DNA from 2 places in the Carnobacterium funditum DSM 5970 genome. Region 2 is predicted to be linked to the other one. Evidence: a T-box and tRNA genes for the amino acid it is inferred to sense, from the RefSeq annotation. Region 2 holds a T-box; the other holds one or more tRNA genes.

Region 1 (3,430 bases), 1.2 Mb from region 2:
GTGAGCAAATGAAGTCAAACATATGAAATAGGAATGGAGAAAGAAATGGATCAAATTGAATTACAAAATTTAGTAGAAGAGGTATCATTAGAGTATTTTAAACAGCCCTTTGAACACCATGCTACGTTTAATAATCGACTAAGGACAACTGGCGGAAGATATCATTTAAGAACACACGATTTAGATTTTAATCTAAATATTTTAGAGACGTTTGGTAAACAAGAGTTTATCAGCGTTATTAAACATGAATTGTGTCATTACCATTTGCATCTTACAGGGAAAGGCTATCAACATAAAGATAGCGATTTTAAAGAACTGCTAAAACAAACAGGAGGTACTCGATTTGTTCAATCTCTAAGAACAAAAGATAGAGCAAAAAAGATGTGGACTTATCAATGTAAAAGCTGTGAAATGAGCATTTACCGACAACGTCGGTTTAATACACAGCGCTTTGTCTGCGGAAGATGTCAAGGAAGGTTAGTTTTACAAGATAGTAAGCAGTAAATGTCTCAAATGAGCAAAAGATGAGGTGATTAGATGCATCAGACGAAAGCAATTCAAGAATTATTAACGGAAATTTTTCCGATTTATGGAATAAAAGAAGGAAAACAACAAGCTATCGATGAAACAGAAAAGCAATTCCATTTATTAAGAGGATTAGCTAAGCGAAAGAACAAGAAAAAAGTCTGCCTAACGGATACATTTTTATCTAAAGAAAAAATAGACTTTACATCAAGTCTCTCAGCTAGTGTTGACAGCGAAGGGCATGTTTTTCCAGATTGGAAAAACCAACTAGACAAAGCCATGATACAGTTAAGCAAACAGACTGAAATGGTATCCGTACTAGATTATGGAGCAGTTGGTGATGGCATGACTGATTGTACAGAAGCCTTTAAAAAAGCTATTTCAACAGGATTTCGTTGTGTTATTGTTCCACCTGGTCAATATCGGGTGAATGAGATTAAGTTGCCCTCTTATACAGAACTAATTGGGAGTGGAACAGAACAAACACAGCTGATCCTTTCTGATTCAGCTCCTAAAAGGGCAAAATTATTAACCAATTGGCATTATTTAAAAGGAAATAGTCATATTCGTATCGAAGGATTAACATTAGATTGGAACATTAAACGTATTTCGGGAAATATGAGAACGGCTTCGGGGGGAACAAGTTCAAGTGGGCTCACATTAGCACATGTCCATTTTGCTTTAATTAGAAACGTGACAGTAAAGGACCCAGGACTCCATGGTGTGGATGTTACGTCGGCCTTTTATAACTATTTAGGTGATGGCAAACGTGCTCGGTTTGGAAGTCGCTTCATCTGGATAGATCAAGTAGAAGCATTTGGGTTTGGAGATGATGGAATTACAACTCATCATAGTGATGATATTTTAATTTCTAACTGTTTTTTACACCATCCCAGCGGACGCGCCCACAAAATAGGCTATTCCAATTCAAATGGGATTGAAATAGACGATGGCTCCCAACATGTAACGTTGGTTAACAATCTGAGTGCTTATTGTTTCGGTGGAGTAGAGATAAAAGCGCATCAAACAAGTTCTGCAGCGTCCGATACTCAAATAATTGGTCATCTTTCTTATCGTGACAATCGTTCTTATAATTTCAGACACATTGGTCACCATAGTTTGGCCGATGAAGCGAGTTGTTCAGCCTTTGGGATACGAGGAACATTTCTTGCCTCTTATTACCCACAAGCAACGAGTCTTTACGCTATTTCTACAAAAAGAGCTCTGGTTATCTCAGCTTATCAAAAAGTGGCTATTACCCATTTTTTTGCACAAGCACAACCAATATTAACGACTAGCTCTAAAAATGTAGCTATCTCAATACAATATCGAGCGGGAGAAGTAACGATAAAAAATATTCAACTAAAGAACTATCCGGAAGTTGAAAACGCAGTTCAAGTGAGTAGCACGACATCTCATGTACAAGTGGCTTATAAGTAGAGCAAATAGTATCAAAAAAAAGTTTTTTTGATACTAATTTTGCCTATTGCAAAATTACCTTTGTAATTGTATAGTAAATAATGTAGGAAGTAAGTTTTTATTTGTTGATTTAAAGTACTCATTTAAAGACAACGCGGTCGTGGCGGAATGGCAGACGCGCCAGCTTGAGGGGCTGGTGGGAGTATCTCCCGTGGAAGTTCGAGTCTTCTCGGCCGCATAAAACAAAAGAGGAAGTGAATAGAGCTCGGCTAATGATAAAATTAGTGAGCTCTATTTTTATTGGGAACAAACGAAGTCCAGCTATTGAATTTGCTAGGGAAATTATCCTAGTTAGATAGTCAGAGGGTACAATTATTCAGCTAAAAAAATACCGGGAAGAATTTGTCTATTGGTAAGAAATAAGCCATTAATTTTAACGACTCATTCCATTCGTTTTATTTGACCGTAGAAAGTGTTTTCAATAAACTGAAACTGTTAATGAAAACAATTTAGTTAATATAAAATAGACTAGTTAGGAGTGAAATCATGATTGGGAAAAAAAGTTCTATTAATATATTTCCGAAGTCTATCTGGAGAGAATTCAAAGAGACTCCGAGTTTTGATTCATTACAGAAATCTGTTGAAACAGAGGTTGGAATTATTGGAGGGGGAATTGTTGGGATTATTAGTGCTTATTTATTAGCCAAAGCTGGGAAAAAAGTTATTTTAATAGAAGCAGAAAAATTAATAGACGGAGTCACAGGTTTTACAACAGCAAAAATAACAGCACAGCATGGATTAATTTATGACGAACTTATTAAATCAATTGGTCAAGAAAAAGCTAAATTGTATTACGATGCAAATCTAGTAGGATTAAATCTTATTAAGCAACTAGCCGTTGATTTGAACATAGATTGTGACTTATCTGAAGAAAATTCTTTTGTATTTGCTCAAACAAAAGAGGGTGCTCAAAAGATTCTAGCAGAATCAGAAGCTTATAAAAAATTGGCGATTGATGGCGGATTGGCGAAAAAAGAAGTTGACCTGCCATTCGTTGTGGAAGAGGCTTTAGTGATGTACAATCAGGTTCAGTTTCATCCAGTGAAATTTTTAACTGGTTTAGTAGAAGAAATTAAGAAACTGGGAGGTCAAGTATACGAAAATACTCGTGCTTTAAAAGTGATAGACCAAGAGGAACTAGTTATTGTAACAGAAAATATGTCTTTAATCTCATGCGATAAAGTTATTATTGCAAGCCACTATCCGATTAATGATAATGAGGGGATATACTTTACTAGACTTTCTGTCAATCGCTCTTATGCGATTGCAGCTAGAACAAAAAAAGATATCCCTGTTGGACTGTATATAAGTGCAGACCAACCGACGCGCTCTTTACGCTCGGTTTTATCAAAAGAAGGAGAAAAGCTTATATTAATTGCTGGTGATGGTCATGCGACGGGAAGAAGCAAGTCTAAAACAATTGAAC
Region 2 (3,430 bases):
TAACATCTCGGTATTTTTAGGATCGATGAAGCGTAAAAAGTACCATGAGCTACCAGCCCATTGTGGCATCGTATTTGTATCGCGACGACCTTTCATTCCGGTAATTGGGTCTACAACATTTACCCATTCTTTAATATTAGCTAATGGTGATTCACCTGTGCCACTAGGTTTTATGTGCTCTGTTTTCGGTAACAATAAAGGAAGTTCGTCCTCAGGCAATGTAGTTGACGTTCCATCTTCCCAGTGGATAACTGGAATAGGTTCTCCCCAGTAACGCTGACGCGCAAATAACCAATCACGCAAACGATAAGTTGTTTCTGGATTTCCTACTTTGTTTTCTTCTAACCAGTTATTCATTTTAACCATAGCCGCTTCTTTATCCAACCCATTTAAAAAATCAGAGTTAATGTGTAACCCATCTTCAAGAAAGGCTTCTTTTTCTACATCTCCGCCTTTAAGAACTGGAATAATAGGCAATTCAAACGCTTTGGCAAAATCATAATCGCGTTGATCATGTGCAGGAACAGCCATAATAGCGCCTGTACCATATGAAGCTAAGACATAATCCGCAATCCAGATTGGCATTTTTTCACCGTTAACAGGATTGATTGCATAGGCTCCTGTGAAGACGCCGGTTTTATCTTTATTTAAATCTGTCCGTTCTAAATCACTTTTCAAGCTAATTTTTTTAAGATAAGCTTCAACGATTTCTTTTTGTTCCGGTGTAGTAATCGTTCCTACTAAATTTAATTCTGGTGCTAATACACAATACGTAGCTCCAAATAAGGTATCCGGACGCGTTGTAAAGACAGTAAAATGTTGATCTGAGTCTTGGACAGAAAATTGAACAGAAGCTCCAACGGATTTACCAATCCAATTGCGCTGCATGTCTTTAATACTTTCAGGCCAATCAACTAATTCTAAATCTTCTAATAGACGTTCTGCATAAGCAGTAATTTTCAACATCCATTGTTTCATCGGTTTACGAAAAACTGGATGACCGCCACGTTCACTTTTTCCATCAATTACTTCTTCATTTGCTAGAACTGTTCCTAATTCCGGGCACCAGTTAACTGCTACTTCTGCTTCATAAGCCAGTCCTTTTTCATATAGCTTAGTGAAAATCCATTGCGTCCATTTGTAGTAATCAGGATCGGTTGTATTAATTTCACGTTCCCAATCATAACTAAAACCTAACGAATTGATTTGACGACGGAACGTTTCAATGTTTTTTGCTGTAAATTCTGCAGGATCATTCCCTGTATCTAACGCATACTGTTCAGCTGGTAACCCAAAAGCATCCCAGCCCATTGGGTGTAAAACATTGTACCCTTGAGCACGCTTCATACGTGAAAGTATATCCGTTGCCGTATAACCTTCAGGGTGTCCAACATGCAACCCTTGTCCTGATGGATATGGAAACATATCCAACGCATAAAACTTTTCTTTTTTTGTGTCTTCTGTCGTCTTGAATGTATTAGTATCTTTCCAGTAGTTCTGCCACTTTTTCTCAATCGTCTTGTGATTAAAACTCATATTATTTTTCCCACTTTCTTTATTTTATCTCTTAAATTAAAAAATCGTCCTATGAGTCCAGATAATTGCTCTGTTACTCATAGGACGATTTGACAAGTCAATAATCGTGGTACCACCTAAATTTTCTACACCTTTATTTATGTAGACTCTTCTTACCTTTAACGCAGGCGTTACGACTTCACTTACTGTCATTTTCAGCAAAGCAACATCCAAGGCGAGTTCAAAAGTTTTCTTTATGCATTTACACCACCCATGCACTCTCTTTGAAAGAAGCGTTTCTAATAATCCTTTTCTTTGTTTTTAACTATTTATCTTATTCTATCAAATAAAGTCTTAGTGAGCAAGGATAAAAATAGTCCTATTACGGCTAACCTACTATTATATCCTGTTTAATTAGAGAGTATTAAATGATTTTTGATAAAGCAATAAATGCACTCGTTTTCCGAGTATAATCAATCACAAAAAAAGGAGTGAGACATAAAGCATTTAGACCCGAATTACTTTTTCGTGATGTGGACGTCAGGTTTGTTTTTTGGAGCACATTTTAGAATAAAAGTCCGGATATGCGAAAGAGGCTGGGACTTTTTGTCCCAGCCTCTTAGTTACTTATTTTTTTAATTTAATCATTTCATCAGCAACGAATTGTACTTCAGTTCCAACAATAACTTGAATGTTATAGTCAGAAACTTTATTGATTCCTACAATTCCTGCAGATTTAATTTTCTTCTCGTCAACTTTAGACATATCTTTGACTTCTAGTCTTAGACGTGTTGTACAGTTATCGATAGCTGTAACGTTAGTGTCTCCGCCTAAACCATCATAAATGATTTTAGCTTGACGTTTAAATTCAATATCTTTTGCAGATGAACCTGAAACTTTAGAAGTAACAGCCGTAACTTCTTCTTCTACCATTTCTTCATCTTCATCGTCTCCACGACCTGGTGTTGCTAAGTTGAACTTAACAATAATAAAACGGAATACGAAGTAGTAGATAGCAAAAAATACTAAACCTTGAACAATCAACATATATGGTTGGTTAGCTAAAGGTAAACTAGAACTTAAGATAAAGTCGACTAAACCAGCGCTAAAACCAAATCCAGCTGTCCATTGGAACGTCGCTGCGATAAATAATGAAATCCCTGTTAATACTGCGTGAACCAAGTATAAAACTGGTGCAACAAACATAAATGAGAATTCTAGTGGCTCAGTAACACCCGTAAAGAAGGCTGCGAAACTAGCTGCAATCATCAATGATGCAACAACTTTTTTCTTATTGTCTTTAGCAGTGTGATACATTGCAAGTGCTCCACCTGGTAAACCAAACATCATGATTGGGAAGAAACCAGCTTGATACATACCAGTTGTTCCTTTTACTCCAGTGTTACCCCAGAAGTTTCCGATATCATTGATACCAGCAACGTCGAACCAGAAAACTGAGTTTAATGCGTGATGCAATCCGGTAGGAATCAATAAACGGTTAAAGAATCCATATAAACCAGCACCAACAGCGCCTAATTTACTGATGGATGTACCAAAAGTTACTAATCCTGAGAAGACTACTGGCCAAACAAATAGTAGAATCATGGAAACAACCATCATAGCTACTGAAGTCATAATAGGTGCTAAACGTTTTCCACTAAAGAAGGCTAGTGCCGTCGGAAGTTTAACCGTATGAAAGCGATTATACATTGCAGCAGCAACTAATCCTGAGATAATACCGATGAAAGCATTATTGATTTTGCCAAAAGCTGGACTTACTGCTTCAACGTCAATCCCTTGTAACATCGCAACAGAATCTGTACCTAATAAAGTAGTGATAACCAAGAAAGCTACTAAACCACTTAGAGCAGCTGCGCCATCTTTGTCTTTTGACATACCTAATGATAAACCAACA

Evidence for each region. The T-box of region 2 lies ahead of leuS (leucine--tRNA ligase). A T-box ahead of a tRNA ligase gene usually reads a tRNA of that ligase, here a tRNA-Leu.
Region 1: it encodes a tRNA-Leu, which carries the amino acid that the T-box ahead of leuS (leucine--tRNA ligase) is inferred to sense. The anticodon was not compared.

The regions. Positions count from the first base shown of each region.
Region 1 covers NZ_JQLL01000001.1:2,221,286-2,224,715, forward strand. Annotated here, with positions in the region: gene BR44_RS10370 (DNA alkylation repair protein) at 1-1, shown strand, start outside; gene BR44_RS10375 (SprT family protein) at 46-504, shown strand; gene BR44_RS10380 (glycosyl hydrolase family 28-related protein) at 538-1,965, shown strand; tRNA gene BR44_RS10385 (tRNA-Leu) at 2,099-2,182, shown strand; gene BR44_RS10390 (NAD(P)/FAD-dependent oxidoreductase) at 2,491-3,430, shown strand, end outside.
Region 2 covers NZ_JQLL01000001.1:1,051,735-1,055,164, forward strand. Annotated here, with positions in the region: gene leuS (leucine--tRNA ligase) at 1-1,536, opposite strand, end outside; T-box leader at 1,614-1,840, opposite strand; gene nagE (N-acetylglucosamine-specific PTS transporter subunit IIBC) at 2,143-3,430, opposite strand, start outside.